Regions from separate parts of the Alkalispirillum mobile genome, predicted to be linked through region 1. Evidence: predicted binding sites of a transcription regulator. Region 1 holds the regulator's gene; each other region holds the start of a gene.
What was found. The regulator FNR, encoded in region 1, switches genes on or off when oxygen is low (the NO sensors DNR and NnrR bind a similar motif). The targets are predictions, from matches to a motif close to TTGATNTANATCAA.
Positions count from the first base shown of each region.

Region 2: DFR31_RS12965 (cytochrome-c peroxidase) is a predicted target of FNR. The motif match lies at 1,949-1,962, and genes of this name have one in related genera.
Region 3: ccoN (cytochrome-c oxidase, cbb3-type subunit I) is a predicted target of FNR. The motif match lies at 2,902-2,915, and genes of this name have one in related genera.
Region 4: DFR31_RS03460 (putative zinc-binding protein) is a predicted target of FNR. The motif match lies at 1,392-1,405, and genes of this name have one in related genera.

Region 1 is NZ_RCDA01000001.1:1,433,138-1,437,867, reverse strand. It holds gene DFR31_RS06845 (SAM-dependent methyltransferase) at 1-579, opposite strand, end outside; gene trxA (thioredoxin) at 675-1,538, shown strand; gene fnr (fumarate/nitrate reduction transcriptional regulator Fnr) at 1,654-2,442, shown strand; gene DFR31_RS06830 (Hsp20/alpha crystallin family protein) at 2,512-2,964, opposite strand; gene DFR31_RS06825 (hypothetical protein) at 3,113-3,949, shown strand; gene DFR31_RS06820 (ion transporter) at 3,953-4,730, shown strand, end outside.
Region 2 is NZ_RCDA01000006.1:13,183-17,912, reverse strand. It holds gene yihA (ribosome biogenesis GTP-binding protein YihA/YsxC) at 1-320, opposite strand, end outside; gene DFR31_RS12975 (protein-methionine-sulfoxide reductase heme-binding subunit MsrQ) at 367-969, opposite strand; gene msrP (protein-methionine-sulfoxide reductase catalytic subunit MsrP) at 971-1,918, opposite strand; gene DFR31_RS12965 (cytochrome-c peroxidase) at 2,096-3,103, shown strand; gene DFR31_RS12960 (c-type cytochrome) at 3,316-3,933, shown strand; gene DFR31_RS12955 (cytochrome c biogenesis protein ResB) at 4,050-4,730, shown strand, end outside.
Region 3 is NZ_RCDA01000001.1:685,753-690,482, forward strand. It holds gene ccoP (cytochrome-c oxidase, cbb3-type subunit III) at 1-560, opposite strand, end outside; gene DFR31_RS03215 (cbb3-type cytochrome oxidase subunit 3) at 553-744, opposite strand; gene ccoO (cytochrome-c oxidase, cbb3-type subunit II) at 753-1,364, opposite strand; gene ccoN (cytochrome-c oxidase, cbb3-type subunit I) at 1,377-2,816, opposite strand; gene DFR31_RS03230 (AAA family ATPase) at 3,064-3,990, shown strand; gene DFR31_RS03235 (DUF58 domain-containing protein) at 4,065-4,730, shown strand, end outside.
Region 4 is NZ_RCDA01000001.1:734,954-739,683, forward strand. It holds gene DFR31_RS03450 (putative bifunctional diguanylate cyclase/phosphodiesterase) at 1-284, opposite strand, end outside; gene DFR31_RS03455 (DUF2237 family protein) at 419-799, opposite strand; gene DFR31_RS03460 (putative zinc-binding protein) at 916-1,329, opposite strand; gene DFR31_RS03465 (NnrS family protein) at 1,462-2,601, shown strand; gene DFR31_RS03470 (LysR family transcriptional regulator) at 2,563-3,444, opposite strand; gene DFR31_RS03475 (YbfB/YjiJ family MFS transporter) at 3,566-4,730, shown strand, end outside.

The sequences.
Region 1 (4,730 bases):
GGCGTAACGGGCCAGGGACAGGCCCATGCCGCCCCAGCCGCTGCCGATGTCCAGGACCCTCTGGTCCGGTGCCAGGCAGAGCTTGGCGGCCAGGTGGCGCTTTTTCTTCGCCTGGGCCTCCTCCAGGCTCTCCGCCCCGGTCTCGAAGTAGGCGCAGGAGTACTGGCGGTCGCTGTCGAGGAAGAGGTCGAACAACTCGCCGGACAGGTCGTAGTGGTGCGCGACGTTGCGCCGCGCCCGGTACAGCGGGTTGAACTGCGCCAGGTAGCGGAAGGGGCGCAGGAGGCGGCGTTGTAACCGGTGCCAGCCGGTCTGTTCCAGCTCCCGCAACGCCCCGCAGGCGATGGTAAGCAGCTCGCGCAGACTGCCCTGTTCCAGTTTCAGGCGCTGGTCCATCCAGGCCTCGCCCAGCTCCAGATCGGGGCGCAGCCCCAGGCGCCGGACCGTGGCCCAGTCCTTGAGCCTCACCACGACGTGCGGGGTGTTGCCCGGGCCGAATCCCAGTCGCTTGTTATCGGGGAGGATGACCTCCAGCCGTCCCTCCGTCACAATGCGCGATAATAAGCGTTCCAAGAGCATGACGACGCCCCTTTTGACCGTCCGTCAACCAGGGTGTTTGCTCTCAGGATAGATTCATTTCGTCGACCATGCCGACGCACAGTATGGGAGTGCCTGTGACTACCTCACCACATATTATCGATATCACCATGGACAACTTCCAGTCAGAGGTGCTGGAAGGCTCCATGCAGCAACCGGTCCTGGTGGATTTCTGGGCCGAGTGGTGCCAGCCCTGCAAGACCCTCATGCCCCTGCTGGAGAAGCTGGCCGAGGAATACCGCGGCGCCTTCCGCCTGGCACGAGTCAATTGCGACGAGCAGCAGGCGATTGCTGCCCAGGTGGGTGTGCGCAGCCTGCCCACCGTCATCCTGGTCTCCCAGGGGCAGGTGCTGGACCAGTTCACCGGTGCGCTCCCGGAGGGTGAGCTGCGCCGTTTCCTGGATCAGCATGTGCAGGCCCCGCAAGCCGATCCGCTGGAGCAGGCGCGGGAGCTTGTGGCCGCCGGAGACCTGCAGGGCGCGATCCCGCTCCTGGAGCAGGCCCGCTCGGACCGGCCGGACGATCAGGAGGTGGCCCTTGATCTGGCCCATGCGCTGATGCAGACCGGCGAGCCGGAGAAGGCCGAGGCCATAGTCGCCGAGCTGCCGGATGATGCCCGTCACGACCCGCGGTGCAAGGGGATCAAGGCGCACCGGGCTTTTTCCGAGCAGCTGGCGGACCTGCCTGGCCGCGATGCCCTGGCCGCACGGCTGGAGCAGGACCCGGCCGATACCGAAGCGCGCCACGGGCTCGCCCTTTACCAGGTGCTGGCCGGGGAGAATGAGCCGGCCCTGGAGCACTTGCTCTGGATTGTGCGCCACGACCGCCAGTGGGGCGATGATCGCGGGCGGGATACCCTGCTGCGGGTGTTTGATCTGCTGGGTGCCGAGGACCCGTTGGTCCGGCAGTACCGCAGCCGGTTGTTCCAGAGCCTCTATTGAGGGCGCCGCCCCTCACACCGGCGACGGTTCGCTTTGTACGGGCAGCGGCATTGGCGGTATTCTGTTGCCTGGTTTTCATGCCGGCCGCAAGGCCGCCCTCCGGCGGGGTATCCGTATGGCGCACTGGCAGGGAGAAAGGGTAGTGCAATTGGCAGGCTCCAAGGGCGCCTGTAGCGATTGCTCCCTGTTCAGCCTCTGTCTTCCCAAGGGGTTGGATGACGAGCACGTTCGGCGTCTGGACGAGATCCTGCAGCGTCAGCGCCCGTTGCGTCGGGGCGATGTGCTCTTCCGGGAGGGGGATGGCTTCCGTGCGGTGTATGCCGTGCGGGCCGGTGCACTGAAGACTTATACCATCTCCCGCGATGGCGAGGAGCAGGTCACCGGTTTTCACATGCCGGGGGAGATGATCGGGCTGGATGCGGTCAGCCTGGGTGAGCATCCCTGCGAGGCGCGGGCGCTGGAGACCTCCAGCATCTGCGAGATCCCCTTCCCGGAGCTGGAGGAACTGGCCCGGGCCATTCCCGACCTCCAGCGCCAGCTCCTTCGTCTGATGAGCAAGGAGATCTTCCAGGACCACGAGATGCTCCACGCCCTGGCCCGGCGGAACGCCGAGGAGCGCCTGGCCATCCTGTTGCTGAATTTCTCCGAGCGGTTCGCCCGCCGGGGGCTGTCGGCGACGCGCTTCCGTCTGCCCATGTCGCGCAGTGACCTCAGTAACTACCTTGGGCTGGCGCCGGAAACCATGAGCCGGCTGTTCCGGCGTTTCCAGGAGCAGGGGTGGCTGCACAGCCGGGGCAAGGAAATCACCCTCAAGGAGCCGGCAAGCCTGGAGCGGCTGGCCGGGCACTGCCAGGAGCGCCCCTGCGGCCGGCCCACCCTGTCCGGGCCTTCATCGGCGGATTGACCCCGGGCAGTCCCGGCGTTTCGGGAAGGAGTGGGGCCGGCGGGGGCGTGCCCGCGGCCCCGGCCCGCGTTATTCCGCTTTCACCTCGATACGCTGAGCAGGCGGTGCGACCTTCTTGGGGACCGTCACCTCCAGTACGCCGTTGCGGGAGCGCGCCTCGATGTTTTCAGCATCCACCGACTCCGGGAGCGAGAACCGGCGGTAGAAGGTGCCGCGGGCCCGTTCCACGCGCTTCCAGCCCTGCTCGCTCTCGGTGCTCTCCGACTCGCGCGAGCCCTTAATGGCGAGCACGCCCTGATCCATGCTGATCTCGATGTCCTCCGGTGCCACCCCCGGCAGATCCGCATGGATGTGGTAGGCCTTCTCGTCCTCCGAGATGTCTACGGCCGGCAGCCACTGCCCGGCGGTCTCTGCGCTCTCGGCCTCATCGGCCGCCAGCGGGCCGCGCTGGCCGAACATGCGGTCCAGATCGCCTTGGATCTGACGCAGGGTGTTCCACGGGTCGTACCGTACGATCGCCATGACAATCACCTCCCATGAATGATTGCTGACCGGTTGTTTGATGTCCTCACTCTGTTAGATAGGGCGCGCGCCGGATTTTTCAAGAGGCGGAATCGGCCTCGTGGTATGGTTTCGCCCTCTGAATCGTGATGATTGGGGTAGGCCCACTATGAAGCTGCGTTACTGGCATGGGTTGGTGGCACTGGCGGTGGTCGGTGCCGTGGCCGTGCTCGGCCTGCAGGCCTGGGCGGACCGTGAGGGGCGCTTGGCCCTGGAAGAGGCGCTGGAGGGGCTGCCGGCAGAGTGGAGCGCGGATTACGATCGGGTAGCCGTTAACTTGTGGAATCAGCGTCTGCATGTCTTTGACCTGACGGTGGCGCACGAGGGTGAGCAACCCCTGCGCGTGGATGAGCTGATCGTGGTGGACGTGGACCGGGAGCACAGCCCGCCCCACCACCTCAGGGTGCGTGCGGTCGGGCTGCACGCCGACCCGGCCGATGGCTGGCCGGTGCCGGCCGCGGACTGGTCCGATGACTCGGCGGAGTGGGTGTTCGCGTACCGCTATGACCCGGAGGCACAGGCCCTGCAAGTGGACGAGTTCCGCCTGAATATCCCGGGGCGAGGCTGGGCGGTAGGGCGCCTCCACCTGACCCGCTTCGACCTGGGCGAGACCCTGCGGACCCATGCGCTGGAGCTCCCGGAGTTCGAGGTGGCCGGCCTCAACCTGCGTTATCGCGACCAGGGGTTCTTCCGCGCGCTGGCGGATGAGAGCCAGGCGGAGGCACTGATTCCCATGGTGCAGGGTTGGGCGGGCCGTTTCGGTGAGCCCTTTTTCATGGAGACGGCCGAGGCCGTGACGGTTTTCCTGCGCGACCCGGTAGGGCTTGAGCTGCGGGCGCGCCCGACCGAGCCCGTGCCGCTCCTCGATCTCGTGGCAATGGCCATGGTCACGCCGGAGGCGATTCCGGCCCGGCTGGACGCACAGGTGCGGGTGGTGAGGGACTAGGCCATGAGTGAGCACCAGAAGGACATGATCGGTCACCTGGTGCAGCACCCGGAGGACGAGAGCCTGCGGGGGCGCCTGGCCTGGTTCATCGACCTGCCGGCGATTCAGTATTTCATCGTCGGGCTCATCCTGCTGAACGCGGTCACGTTGGGGCTGATGACCTCGCCCGCCTTGACCGAGGCGTTGCAACCCTGGCTGGGCTGGGTCAATACCATCATCGTCGCCGCCTTCGTGGTGGAAATCCTGCTACGGATGATCGCTGACGGCACCCGTTTTGTCCGAAGCGGTTGGAACCTTTTCGACTTCGCCGTGGTGGCCGTCTCGCTGGTGCCGGACTCCGGTGCCTTCTCGGTGCTGCGGGCCCTGCGCATCCTCAAGGTGCTACGCCTCTTCTCGATGGTCCCGCGGCTGCGCCGGATCGTTGAAGCGTTGCTCAAGGCCATTCCCGGCATCGCCTGGATCGCCCTGCTGTTGCTGGTGATCTTCTACGTGTTCGCGGTGATGGGGGTGAAGCTGTTCGCCCAGACCTTCCCCGAGTGGTTCGGTACCCTGGGGAGTAGCATGTACACCCTGTTCCAGATCATGACCCTGGAAAGCTGGTCCATGGGCATCGCCCGACCCGTGATTGAGGCCTACCCGTGGGCCTGGGTCTACTTTGTGGCGTTCATCCTCATCTCCTCGTTCACGGTGCTCAACCTGTTCATCGGTATCATCATCGAGAGTATGCAGTCCGCGCACTGGGAGGCAGAGGACGCCAAGCGGGTGGAACAGGAGCAGCGTG
Region 2 (4,730 bases), on a different contig from region 1:
GCGTCGCGCCCGGCCAGGTACTCCGGCAGCACCTGGTCCCAACGTCGGCGCACCGCGGCTGGGACCTTGGCATAGCCGTATCCGGGCAGGTCCACCAGTGCGGCGTTCTCGGTGACCGGGAAGACATTGATGAGCTGGGTGCGTCCGGGGGTCTTGCTGGTGCGGGCCAGGGATTTCTGGTTGGTCAGGGTGTTGATGGCGCTCGACTTGCCGACATTGGAGCGGCCGGCAAAGGCCACCTCGCGCCCCAGGTCCTGCGGCATGCGGCGCAGGTCCGGGGCGCTGGTTAGAAAACGGGCCTGGAAGTAGATAGGGTTCATGCCGCCATTGTCCCCTAGCGGGCGCCGGCGGCCAAGCAGCGGGCGCTTACCAGCGCCGGTCGACCACTACGCAGCCCAGGCGGAAGGCGACCAGCGCGGCCAGCACGATGGCGAAAAGGGTCACGTCCCGGTAATCGGCCCGGGTGAGGATCCAGAAGTGCACCACCCCCAGCGTGGCGGAGATGTACACCAGGCGGTGCAGCCACTGCCAGGCGACCTTGCCCATGGCCTGCTGCGCCGCGCGGAACGAGGTGAGCACCAACGGCACCAGCAGCAACAGCCCAGCGACGCCGTAGCGGACGTACTCCAACCCCCACAGGTCCTGCCAGATCCAGGGCCAGTCCCAGTACTGGTCCAGCCCCATCCAGGCCAGGGCGTGGCCGCACAGCCATACGAACGCCCATAGGCCCATCTGCCTGCGTGCGGCCATGAACCCGACCCATCCGGTGAGCCGGAAGGCCGGACCAAGCGCGATGGTGGCGAGCAGCAGCCCCAGGCCGAAACGGCCGGTGAAGTGGACCACCGCCTCCGCCGGGTTGGCCCCCAGTTCCGCCTGGGTCCAGGCCCAGCCCAGCCACAGGGCCGGGCCGGCGCAGGCCACCAGAACCAATAATCGAAATGCATTAATCGCCGTTTTCTTGTTAAACATATTAAAAGTATTTTTCCAGGTCCATGCCCTCGTACAGGTGGGCCACTTCGTCCTCGTAGCCGTTGAACATCAACGTCTCCCGTCGGCCTGATTCGCCGATGCGTCGCTCCCGGGCCTGCGACCAGCGCGGATGGTCCACGTGGGGGTTCACGTTGGCGTAGAAGCCGTATTCCTCCGGTGACTTCTCTTCCCACGCGCTCATCGGCTGCTCCTCCTGCAGCCGGATCCGCACGATGGACTTGATGCTCTTGAAACCGTATTTCCACGGTACCACCAGGCGGATCGGGGCGCCGTTCTGGTTGGGCATCGGCTTGCCATAGAGGCCCACGGCCAGCAGCGTCAACGGGTGCATGGCCTCGTCCATGCGCAGCCCCTCCCGGTAGGGCCAGTCGATGATGTCCCGGCGCTGGCCGCGCAGGTTGTCCGGGTCGTAGATGGATTCGAAGACGACGTACTTGGCACGGGACGTGGGCTCGTGCCGCTCCAGCAGCTTGCGCAGCTCGAAGCCGACCCAGGGAATGACCATGGACCAGGCCTCCACGCAACGCAGCCGGTAGATGCGCTCTTCCAGCTCATCGGGGCGGATCACATCATCGAGGTCGAGTTTCCCGGGTTTATTCACTTCGCCTTCTATACTGAGTGTCCAGGGGTCCGTCTGCAGTTGGTGGGCCCAGTCCGAGGGGTCCCGCTTGCGGGTGCCCAGTTCGTAGAAGTTGTTGTAGGAGGTGATGTCGTCAAGACTTGTCAGTGACTCGTCCGTCGAGAGATCGCTCTCCGGTACAGCGTCCAGGCCCCCTTGCCAGGCGGCGGCGGGCTTGATGAGCAGGCCCGGGGCGGCGGCGGCCACGGCCAGCCCCGCGCTTTGACGGAGGAACTTGCGCCGGGCCCGGTAAAGGGGCTCCGGGGTTACCTCTGATTCGGGGATCTTCGGGTAGCGGTATCGGGCCATGACGAGTCCTCCAGGAAAGTGAGCAAAAACTTGATCCGCAGCAAAACCGAGTATTTCACTTGGTTGTATAGGGTTACAACCTGCCGTACCTTCATTTTGGAACAGTTACAGAGCAATTGGATTGATGCTCTGCAAAGGGGTTCACCTCGCCAGCGTCAAATTTCAAGGAGGCGCACTATGTTCAGCCTGGGTTCCAACCTGCGCAAGGTTATTCCCGCCCTCGGTGTCGGTGCCGTCATGGCCTTCACCGCCGGGAACGCTGCTGCCGACGACGGTTTCTACGACCAGTATGCCGATCGTTTCGAGCCGCTGCCCGCCCTGCCGCCGATCCCCGCCGACAACTCCCTGACCAAGGAGAAGATCGAGCTGGGCAAGATGCTCTTTTTCGAGCCGCGGATCTCCTCCAGCGGCGTCATCAGCTGTGCCACCTGTCACAACCCCGCGCTGGGTTGGGCAGACCGCATCCCGCGTGCCGTCGGGCATGAGGGCCAGGTCGGTGAGCGCAACACTCCCACCGTTCTGAACTCCGGTTTCCTGGAGTCGCAGTTCTGGGACGGCCGCGAGCCCGATCTGGAGGGCCAGGCCCTGGGCCCGATCGAGGATGACATCGAGATGGCCATGGATCTGGACGATGCCCTCGATCGCCTCGAGGCGTTCGACGAGTATCAAGATGCCTTCTCCGCGGCTTACCCGGGTGAGGATGCGCCGATCACCGCCGACAACGTGGCCAAGGCCCTGGCCACCTTCCAGCGCACCCTCAACACCCCGAACTCGCCTTTCGACCGCTATCTGAGGGGTGATCTGGACGCGCTGACCGACAAGCAGAAGCGCGGCATGGCCGCCTTCGTGGACAATGGCTGCATCGCCTGCCACCGCGGGCCGGCGCTGACCGACAGCCAGTTCCACAGCATTCAGGTGCCGGGCTCCACCGACAAGGGCCGCTATCTGATTACCGGGGATGAGGCGGACAAGTACGCCTTCCGCACCCCGACGCTGCGCAACGTGGCGGTGACCTACCCCTACTTCAACAACGGTGGGGTGGAGACCCTGGAGGAAGCCACCCAGGTCATGGGGCGTGAGATGCTGAACCGCGAGTTCGACGACGAGACCGTCGCCGAGCTGGTGGCCTTCATGGAATCCATGACCGGTGAGATGCCGGACTTCCAGGTCCCGGCCCTGCCGTAAGGCCTGTGCGCCGCGCCCGGCCCCGGGCGCGGCGTTTTTCCACACGCCCCAGATTGACCGCCTACCGGGCGGCTGATATAACTATCAGCCGTTTATCCGTCGGCCACCGGCCTTCACGCTAGAATCATCAAAACCAAACACCAGGTTGAGTCAGCGCCTGATCAATGTGTGAGCGCGTACCAGCCCGGAGGCATCCAGAGGTGATCGGATCCATGAACAACCGGTTTATTGCAGCCGCTGCCGGCCTCTTCCTGGCTGGCGCCAGTCTGCCGGCCCTTGCCGTTGATGGTGACATCGAAGCCGGCGAGCAGAAGGCGTCAACCTGCATCGCCTGTCACGGTGCCCAAGGCAACAGCACCAATCCCGAATGGCCCTCCCTGGCCGGTCAGCCCGCCGAGTACACGGTCCACCAGCTCAAGCTGTTCCGTGACGGCGGTCGCGAAGACCCGCTCATGAGCAGCCAGGCCGCCCCGCTCTCCGACGAGGACATTCGTGATCTGGCCGTCTACTACGAGGCCCAGGAGGCCAAGCACCACGAGGCCGACGAGGAACTGGCCGAGCGGGGCAAGCTGATCTACCGGGGTGGTTTGCCGAATGAGGGTGTCGCTGCCTGTATTGCCTGCCACGGCCCGGCTGGTGAAGGCATCAAAGGCGCCAAGTACCCCCGCGTCGGTGGTCAGCATGCGGAGTACATGCGCAAGGCACTGCGCGAATACCGTGACGGTGAGCGTGATTCCGACCCGAACCGCATGATGCGCGATATCGCTTCGCGGATGAGCGACGAAGATATCGAAGCCGTTACCGAATACATGACCGGTCTTCACCGCTGATTTCCGGGCAGACGTCCATGCGCCCGCATCAGCGAAACGCCGCCCCGACCACCGGGGCGGTATGACTCCGCAGGGACCGCGGCCGGTCAGCCTCAGCGCCGAGGTCCGAACCAAGCATGTCCAGTGAAAGCCCCGCTGCCGCCAGGCAGACGCCCCGCAAAGGGCGCACCACCTCCGCGATCCTGATCGAATTTCTCGGGTCCATGAACCTGGCCATCACGCTGCTGGTGGCGCTGGGGATCGGGTCTATCATTGGGACCGTGCTCGTCCAGGAGCGGACCTGGTCCGAGCACATGATCGACTTCGGGCCCTTCTGGTTCGAGGTGTTCCGCCGGCTGGGGCTCTACGATGTCTATTCCGCCAGCTGGTACCTGGCCATCCTTACCTTCCTGGTCATCTCCACCAGCGTGTGCATGTACCGCTACACGCCCACCGTCCTCAAGGAGATGACCCGCTACCGCGATCACTACCAGGCGACCTCCCTGCGGGCGCTGAGTAACCAGCGCGAGTGGACCATGGGCCTGGTACCGGAGCAGGCGCGTGAGGCCACACAGCAGACCTTCCGCAACAAGGGCTTTCGCTTCCGCGACAAGTCCCGGAAGAACGGGCAGGTGCTTTACGCCGGCATGAAGGGGCGGAGTAACCGGCTGGGCTACATCTTCACCCACGCTGCGATCGTCGTGATCTGTGTCGGGGGGCTGATCGATGGCGACCTGTTGCTCAAGTGGAACGAGTGGCGGGGCAACCTACAGGTCGAAACCCGGGACGATATACCGGTCTCCCAGATCGACGACAGC
Region 3 (4,730 bases), 750 kb from region 1:
TGCCCAGGCATGTTCGCACTCCGGCCCTCAAGCAACGTGGTGACGATGTCCTCCGGCTCACCACCCCACTGCCACTTGGCGTTGGAGATATTGGGGAAGCCGCGGGCCCCGCCACCATCCACCCCGTGGCAAACGGCGCACTCGTAGCCGAACAGGCGGCGGCCGGTGGCCATCGCCTCGTCGTTCTGCGCCAGCTCGGGGATGGACAGTTCGGAGTACTCGGCGAAGATCGGCTCGAGCCGCTCCTCGATCCGCTCCACCTCGCGGTCATATTGCGCCGCCGAACTCCAGCCGAGCAGCCCGCTGTAGTTACCGAGCCCCGGGTAGAGGATGAGGTAGATCAGACCGAAGCCGATGGTCAGGTAGAACAGCCACAGCCACCAACGGGGCATGGGGCGGTTGTACTCGGACAGGGTGCCCTCATCCCAGCTGTGACCAGTGGTCTCGTGCTCGGCGGCCTCCCCCGGTTTTTTCTTCTCCGCGAACTTGATCAGCCACACCATCCCGAGAATGTTTGCCAGTACCAGGATGATGACCCACCAATGCCAGAAGCTACTCATGGCGATTATCCTCGTTACGCTTGTTCTTTTCGCGCTCGTCAGCCTGCTTCAGGTCGTCCTCGTCCAGGGCGAGGCGGGCCGCCTCGTCGAAATCGTCCTTCTTGCGCGGGTGGTAGGCCCACCAGACCACGCCCAGAAAGAGAATGACCAGTAAAGCAGTTGCGATGCCGTGTACAGTGCCCATCTAAAGCCTCAGCGTGTCCGCGAAATGGCGGTACCCAGCCCTTGCAGGTAGGCGATGATGGCGTCCATTTCCGTTTTGCCCTCCAGCTCCTCTGCAGCCGCATCGAGCATCTCGTCATCGTAGGGCACGCCCAGGAAGCGCTGCTGCATGCGCATGCGGTGAGCCACCTGCTCGCCGTCCAGCTCCCGCTCATTGAGCCATGGGTAGGCGGGCATGTTGGAGTTCGGCAGCACGTCACGCGGGTTGGTCAGGTGCACTTGATGCCATTCGTCCGTGTAACGACCACCCACCCGGTGCAGGTCAGGACCGGTCCGCTTGGACCCCCACTGGAAGGGGCGGTCGTAGACGAACTCGCTGGCCAGGGAGTAGTGGCCGTAGCGCTCGGTCTCGGCGCGGAATGGCCGGACCATCTGCGAGTGGCAGTTGTAGCAACCCTCGCGCACGTAAATGTCACGGCCGGCGAATTCCAGGGGCGGATACGGCTCCACCCCCTCATGCGCCTGCGTGGTCTCATTCAGGAAGAACAGCGGCACGATCTGCACCAGACCGGCCACGCTGATGACCAGAATGATCAGCACGGCAAGCAGGCCGACGTTCTTTTCAACTACCTCGTGATTCATCCCGCTCCCTCCTTACGCGGTCTGGCCGGCGGCAGCCTGGCCGGTGGCCTTGGGGGCCGGCTCGCGGGCCGGGGCACCGGTCACCGTCTTGTAGACGTTGTACGCCATCATCAGCATGCCGATGAGGAACAAGACCCCACCCAACAGGCGCACCATGTAGTAGGGATAGGTTGCCACCAGCACCTCGGAGAAGGTGTAGGTCAGCGTCCCGTCATCGTTGACCGCACGCCACATCAGGCCCTGCATGACGCCAGCGATCCACATGGATGCGATGTAGAGCACGGTGCCGATGGTGGCGATCCAGAAGTGCCACTCGATCAGCTTGATGCTGTACATGCTTTCGCGGTTGAAGACACGCGGGATCAGCGCGTAGATCGAACCGAAGGTGATGAATGCCACCCAGCCCAGCGCACCGGAGTGCACGTGGCCGATGGTCCACTCGGTGTAGTGGGACAGCGCGTTCACCGTCTTGATGGACATCATCGGCCCTTCGAAGGTGGACATGCCGTAGAAGGACAGCGAGACGATGAGGAACTTGAGGATCGGATCGGTGCGCAGCTTATGCCAGGCACCGGAGAGGGTCATGATGCCGTTGATCATGCCGCCCCAGGAGGGTGCCAGCAGGATCAGCGAGAAGACCATGCCCAGCGACTGCACCCAGTCCGGCAGGGCGGTGTAGTGCAGGTGGTGGGGACCGGCCCACATATACAGCGAGATCAGCGCCCAGAAGTGCACGATGGACAGCCGGTAGGAGTAGATGGGGCGCCCGGCCTGCTTAGGCACGAAGTAGTACATCATGCCCAGGAAGCCCGCGGTCAGGAAGAAGCCCACCGCGTTGTGCCCGTACCACCACTGAACCATGGCATCCACGGCACCCGAGTAGATCGGGTAGGACCACATCGGGCCGACCGGAATCACCAGGTTATTGACGATGTGGAGCACCGCCACCGTGAGAATGAAGGCCCCGAAGAACCAGTTGGCCACGTAGATGTGCTTGACCTTGCGGACCGCTATGGTACCGAAGAAGTTTATCGCGTAAGCCACCCAGACGGCCGCGATCAGCAGCGCGATCGGCCACTCCAGCTCTGCGTACTCCTTGCCCATGGTGTAACCCAAGGGAAGCGATATCGCGGCAGCGACGATGACAACCTGCCAGCCCCAGAACGTAAAGGAAGACAGCTTGTCGGAGAGCAACCGCACCCCGCAGGTACGCTGCACACAGTAATAGGAGGTGGCAAACAGCGCCGAGCCCCCGAACGCGAAGATAACCGCGTTGGTATGCAGGGGCCGCAGGCGGCTGTACGTCAGCCACGGGTGGTCGAAGTTCAGCGCCGGCCAGATCAGCTGCGCCGCGATCAGTACACCAACCGCCATTCCGACCACGCCCCAGACGACGGTCATAATGGCGAACTGGCGCACGACTTTCTCGTTATAAGTTGTGCTGGTGTCCATAGCTCCAGATCCGCAAGGTGGTTTGAGATGGATTCAGGCGATCCTCTACGGGGGTGGATTATCCGCGTCCGGGCACAACCTCGCCTTGATGCAGGTCAACACCGATCGCCAACCGTGACAAGATGCCGCACCCCACAGCTAAAAAATTTGGGGAACTCAGCGTTGGTGCGGCCCGTCCATACGTACTTTTGTTTGCAACTGATTCGCAGTGCCGCCAGTATTCAACGCTCACAGCGTCCCGGGAGACATGGACTTGCGAAAGGATATCGAGCGCTTCCTCGAAGCCGCCAACGAGATCGTTCTGGGCAAGGAGCACGAGGTCCGGCTGGCACTGGTCTGCCTCATGGCCCGCGGCCACCTGCTGATAGAGGACCTGCCCGGGGTCGGCAAGACGACCCTGGCCCAGGCCCTGGCCCGGCTGCTGGGGCTAGACTTTCAACGGATCCAGTTCACCAGCGATCTGCTGCCTGCCGACATCATCGGTGCCACTGTCTACGAGAAGGCCCAGGGGAGCTTCCGCTTTCACCCCGGCCCGATCTTCTCCTCCCTGGTTTTAGCCGATGAGGTCAATCGCGCCACCCCCAAGGCGCAGAGTGCGCTGCTGGAGGCCATGGCCGAGCGCCAGGTGAGCGTGGAAGGAGCAACGCGGGCGCTGCCCGAACCGTTCTTCGTCATCGCCACCCAGAACCCGGAATCACAGCTGGGCACCTTCCCACTGCCAGAGTCACAACTCGATCGCTTTCTCATGCGGTTGAGCCTGGGCTACCCCGACAGCAGCGCGGAGCGCGCCCTGCTGCGCGGTGAGGATCGGAGCGATCTGCTGCACCGGATCGACACCCCCGCCCTCCCGGTGGCGCAGCTGGAGGCACTGCAGCAGGCCGTGCCGCGTATCCACGCCTCCGACGCCCTGCTCGACTACCTTCAGGCCCTGCTGCGCCATACCCGGGAGTCCGGCGCCTTCCGCCACGGCCTCTCCCCGCGCGCGGGCCTGGCGCTGCTGCGCACCGCCCAGGCCTGGGCGCTCTCCCATGACCGGGGGGCCGTGCTGCCGGAAGACATCCAGGCGGTGTTCGTGCCGGTAGCGGGCCACCGGCTGGAGCCGCGGGAAGACGGCACGGCCGGGGCCCACGAGGACCGGGTGCGCGAAGCGCTGGAACAGGTCGCCATCCCCTGATGCGTGCGCTGCGCCGGCTCCGGGCTCTGCTTCGGCAACTCCCCCTGAATCGGGGCAGGAGTGATTCCGAACAGTTGTCCCTTCACTACCGGCGGATATTCATCCTGCCCACCCGCTACGGGCTGTTCATGGCCCTCGTGGCGGGCCTGGTCTGGCTCGGGGGCGTGAACTACACCAATAATATGGTGCTGTTACTGTCTTTCCTGTTGGTCGGGCTGCTGGTCATCAGCATTCACCACACCTTCAACAACCTGCACCGGCTCCAGGTACACGCAGGACCGGCGCAGCCAGTCTTCGCCGGCCAGCCCCTGCGATTCCCGGTCACGGTGCACGACCCGGCAGGCCGCGAGCGACCGGCGATCACCGTGGACGGCGGCGAAGGGCTGCAAACCGCCGATATCCCCCCGGGGGAGAGCGCCCAGTGGTGGCTGACCGTCCCGACCCGCGAGCGGGGCTGGCGCCCCCTGCCCCGCTTCCGTATCCAAACCCGTTTCCCCACCGGCCTGTTTATCGCCTGGGCCCTGCCCTCGCTCCAGCAACGCAGCCTGGTTTATCCGGCCCCGGAGCTAGGCAACGTGCCACCACCCCCGCGGGGGCAGGAGGGCCGCCAGGGTGATCGTCACGGCGAAGGCGATGATGATTTCCACGGCTTGCGCCGCTACCAGGTGGGTGACCCCAAGGGCCACATCGCCTGGAAGCGCCTGGCGCGAGGCGAGGAGCGGGTTTACACCAAGCAGTTC
Region 4 (4,730 bases), 700 kb from region 1:
GACCAGCAGGCCCGCACCCCCTCCGCCCGGGCGAGCGCATGGAAACCGCGCCAGGCATCCGACTCGGCAATATCCTCGGTGATCACCAGCTGCCGCAGATAAGCGGCTGAGCCGCATGAGCCGACATGGGGACCGATCGGGATATCCTGCATGGCAGCGCGGTAAGCCGGTGACAGACTGTCGCCTCCCGCCAGCGTAAGCGACTGGCGTTCGGCATCGAACAGCATGATGGAGACCAGCGCCCCTGGGAGCAGCTGTTCGCCCATCCGACTGATTGCGGCCAAGGTGGTTTCGAGAGGCGCATGCCGCGCAATCAAGTCCTGAATCCGCTGCTGGGCCTCAAGTTGTGCACGGACGTCGGCCACCGGTAAGTGCCCACCCTCGCGCTTTGGGGATAAAGACGGGTCACCTACCATGGTTACAGCGAGACCGGGCCCACCGCATGAGCCTTCAGGTCTTTCAGCGAGGCGACTTGCAGGGCGGATTCGTGCGTGGCCTCGAGGATGACCGGCGGGGCACAGCCCGCATGGCAGGCCTCAGACCAACGTGCCGCACACAGACACCAGCGATCACCGGCCTGCAGCCCGGGAAACCCGAACTCCGGGCGCGGTGTCTGCAGGTCGTTACCCCGTCGAGCGGAAAAGGCCAGGAAATCGTCCGTGACCAGGGCACAAACAACGTGCAGTCCGGCATCCGTGGCGTCGGTATGGCAGTAACCGTCGCGAAAATACCCCGTCATGGGATCACGACAACAGGATTGCAGGGGCGTACCCAGCACATTCACCGCGTCACTGCTCATGCTGCACCTCGGGTTGCCATTACCGCCAGTCGGCGTCAGCCCACACACTAACGCCCTTCGAGCATGGTAGCCCAGTCGCAGCGAACTTGTCTCAGGTTGGGCGAAGGGTTCAGCCGTTACCGGTCATGCCCGTGCGCGACCGGACTGCCTGCCCCTCCCTTGGCGTCGGACTGCAACTGCCCGACCAGCTGCGGGAAAATCTTGTCCGCTGCCGCTTCCGACCAGGGCTTGCGGTATTGCTTCCGGACACCATGGTCGGTGAGCAACTCATGCCAGGTCGGTTGAATGCCGTGGCGGGCCAGGCTGTGCCGCACACACTGAAGCTGGCAACCATCGAGCGCGAGGATCGGCCGCCCGGACTTGGCCTTTTTCACCAGGGACGGGACATCGCCCCCGACCCCGGCGATGCAGGACATCTCCGCCACCCCTTCCGATTGCAGGCGGAGGGCCAGGTGGTTGGCCAGCTGGGCGACACTGGAACAACCGGAACAGGAATAGACCAGGGGCTTTTCGTTAGTGAAACGACTCATTCAGGCCTCGCTCGGCAGAGGGACTTCGCCCGCAGGCTGCCTCATTTAGGGCCCGATGTGCGTTGATGCGCGGCAACATTAAGATGCATTCTATTTGTTCTTTATCCACCTTGGCCCTAAAGTGCCTTAGCCATGTCCCAGACTCACAGCACGCCCCAGACCCGCCGTCGCCGGTATCACAAGGCCGACACCTTCTTCTTCCCTGCCGCGGTCCTCTTTGCCCTGATCGCGGTCCCGCTCTCCGTCCAGGGAATCTACCACCATCAGCCCCTGGCACCCGGTCTGGCCACACCGCTGGATCACGGCCAGGAACTGCTGTTCGGTTATGGCCTCGCGCTGGTCACCGGTTTCATGGCAACCCGCGTCACCTTACCCACCCTGCTCACCCTGGCCACGCTCTGGCTCGCCGCACGGGTCAGTGGCGCGGTAATGCCCCACGGGGCGCTGCCCGCGCTGCTCAACGGACTATTCGTCTTTCTGCTGGCCACGCAGATCCTGCCGCCGCTGCTTCGCAGTGCGAAAAAGTGGCGCAACCAGGCCTTTGGCTGGCTGCTGCTGGCCCTCTGCGGGGTGGCTGCCCTCTACCACCTGGCCCGGGGCCTGGATCACTACGGCGTCAGCTGGCTGTTGCTCCGCGAATCGGTGCTGTTGTTTGCCCTGCTGATGCTCTTTGTCGGGGGGCGGATAATCGCCCCGGCCGTAGCGGGCGCGATCGAGCGCCAGGGCGGGCGGCTGGAAGCCCGGGTGCAACCCCGCCTGGAGGCGGCCCTGCTCCTGCTCATGGCGCTGGCCATCGTGTGTGCGGCCATACCCGGCCTTGGCCTGCCGGCTGGCCTGGCCCTGTTGGCCACGGCAGGCGTGGCCGCGGCGCGCCTGTTCCGCTGGCAGCTCTGGCGCTGCATCCACCGCCCAGACCTGGTCGCGCTCGGGGTCGGTTACGGCTGGCTGGTGGCGGGCACCCTGCTGCTCGGTGCGGTTCAGTTCGGATGGCTCGCGCCGGGCACCGCCACCCACGCCATCACAGTCGGTGCGCTAGGGGCTCTGAGTACCGCGGTCATCACCCGGACCTGGGGCCATCGCCACCGCTGCTTGCCCGGGTTCTATCGCTGGCTGCTGCTCGTGACCGCGTTGGTCAGCCTGAGTGCGCTGCTGCGGATCCTCTGGGCCGATACCCTGATCGGACTCTGGTCGGCAGCAGCACTATGGACTGGCGCAATGGTATTCCAGTTAGCGCTACTGCTCTGGGTCGTCATGCCGCGGGGGCAACACTGACTCAGCGAACCGCTGCAGGGTCGGGGTCCAGCATTCTTGGGAGCGGGCAACGAACCAGGTATCCACCGCGCCGATTTCCTCCGGCAGCAGACAGGCATGAATGCCAAAACGATCGGCGTGGGCCTCGACCACGGCCTGCGGGAGCAGGGCATAACCCATCCCGGCGGCCACGCACCCCAAAATGGCATCCAAGGTGCCAAAGTCGAAAATTCTGGCTGAGGATATCCCGTGGCTCGCGAGCAGGAGCTCAACGCGCTGCCGGTAGCTGCAGCCCTGGCGGAAGGCCAAAAAGGTCGAACCTTGCAATTGTTCTGAGGAGGGCAACGTACTGAGGGGGTGCCCGGCTACCAGCGCTAGCCGCTCATTGAATGCAACGGCCTGGTAAAGCCGCGGATCTTCCACCCGGCCTGCGACAAACGCGCAGTCCAGGCGTCCCGCAGCCATCGCCTCGACCAGGTCAGCAGTGGGCCCGGTCCGAACCCGCAGGTCGACGTCTGGGTATTGGGCATGGAACGCGGCCAGCGGGGCCGGCAGGCGCAAGGCCATTGTGGTCTCCATGGCCCCGAGGTGAAGCGCACCGCTGGGCGAGCACTGCCCTTGGAAGGCTGCAATCGCTTCATCATGCGCACCCACAATACGCTCAGCGTGTGCCACCAAACTCCGGCCCGCGGGGGTCAGGCGGACCCTGGCCTGGCGGTCCAGAAGGCGAGCATCGAGTTCTTGCTCTAAGCGCTTGATATGCGCTGTGACATTAGACTGCACGGTGTGCATCCGCTCCGCCGCCGCAACAAAACTGCCACTCTCCACCACCGCCAAAAACAGACGTAACGACTTGATTTGCATCAACGCCCCGCGAGATTCATAAAAAGCGATAATTGCAATCGCAATTTATCGTTTTTAAGCATTCTCTACCAGCCGTACCCTGCGCTCTGTCCATGACGTGGTAGGGAGCACTTGATTGCGAATGTTCCAGAAAGACCTACCGGCACTGGCTGTCGGCTTTGCGGCGACATTGATCGGCGTCGGTTTGGCACGCTTCGCCTACACCCCACTAGTACCCGCTGTCATAGAGGCCGAGTGGTTTCCGCCGGCTCAAGCGGCTTACCTGGGTGCAGCCAATTTGCTGGGGTACTTGCTTGGCGCAATCACCGCGAATCACCTGGCATCCCGGGCCGGTGCACATAAGGTCATTTGGATGGCTGCCATGGTGGCTATTCTCAGCTTTCTGTGTAGCGCCCAGTCCGCGCCCTTCGCCTGGTTCTTTGGCTGGCGCCTGGCTGCCGGCATTGCTGGAGGCGTGCTCATGGTGGTGGGGCCATCGCTTGCGCTCTCGGTCACACCCGTTGAACGGCGTCCCCGGGTGGCGGGCTTGATCTTCACGGGGATAGGCGTTGGGGCCCTGCTATCCGCGACCCTGATCCCCTGGCTCTTGCAGGTCAGCCTGGCGTGGACGTGGCTGCATCTCGGCGCCCTTTGCCTGATCGCAGGGCTCGCAAGCCAATGGGGTCTTCGCCATATGGAGCGACCACCCCTTGCTCAAGAAACCGGTTCTCCCACTGGGCCCAAAACCGGCTTACCGATGGCGGTCATTGTGCTGGTCATCGCCGCGTACAGCATGGATGCGATCGGATTCGTGCCCCATACCGTCTTCTGGGTTGATTTCATTGCCCGGGAGGCAGCGCTGGGCCAGACCCTGGCGGCACAGCAATGGGCTCTGTTCGGATTGGGGGCGATTCTCGGTCCGCTTGTCGCTGGCCTTGCCGCCCAATGGCTGGGTTGGGCTACCTCTCTGCTACTCGCTCTTCTCACCAAGGGGGTCGCTGTCGCACTCCCACTGTTATCGGTCAGCCCATTCAGCTTGGCTATCTCATCATTCGTCGTCGGCGCACTTGTGCCCGGAATTGTTACGCTAACCTCCGGTCGCCTCTCTGAACTCGTGGGACCTCAAGCGCATCGACGATACTGGGGCATCGCGACTACAAGCTTCGCCGCGGCGCAGGCGGCAGCTGGCTTGGGCATGTCGGCCTATTACGATGCACAGGGGCATTATATGCCGCTGTTCCTTCTGGGAAGCCTCGTATTGATGGCCGCCACCCTGCTCGTCCTCACCAGCAAGGTCGCTTTTCCGA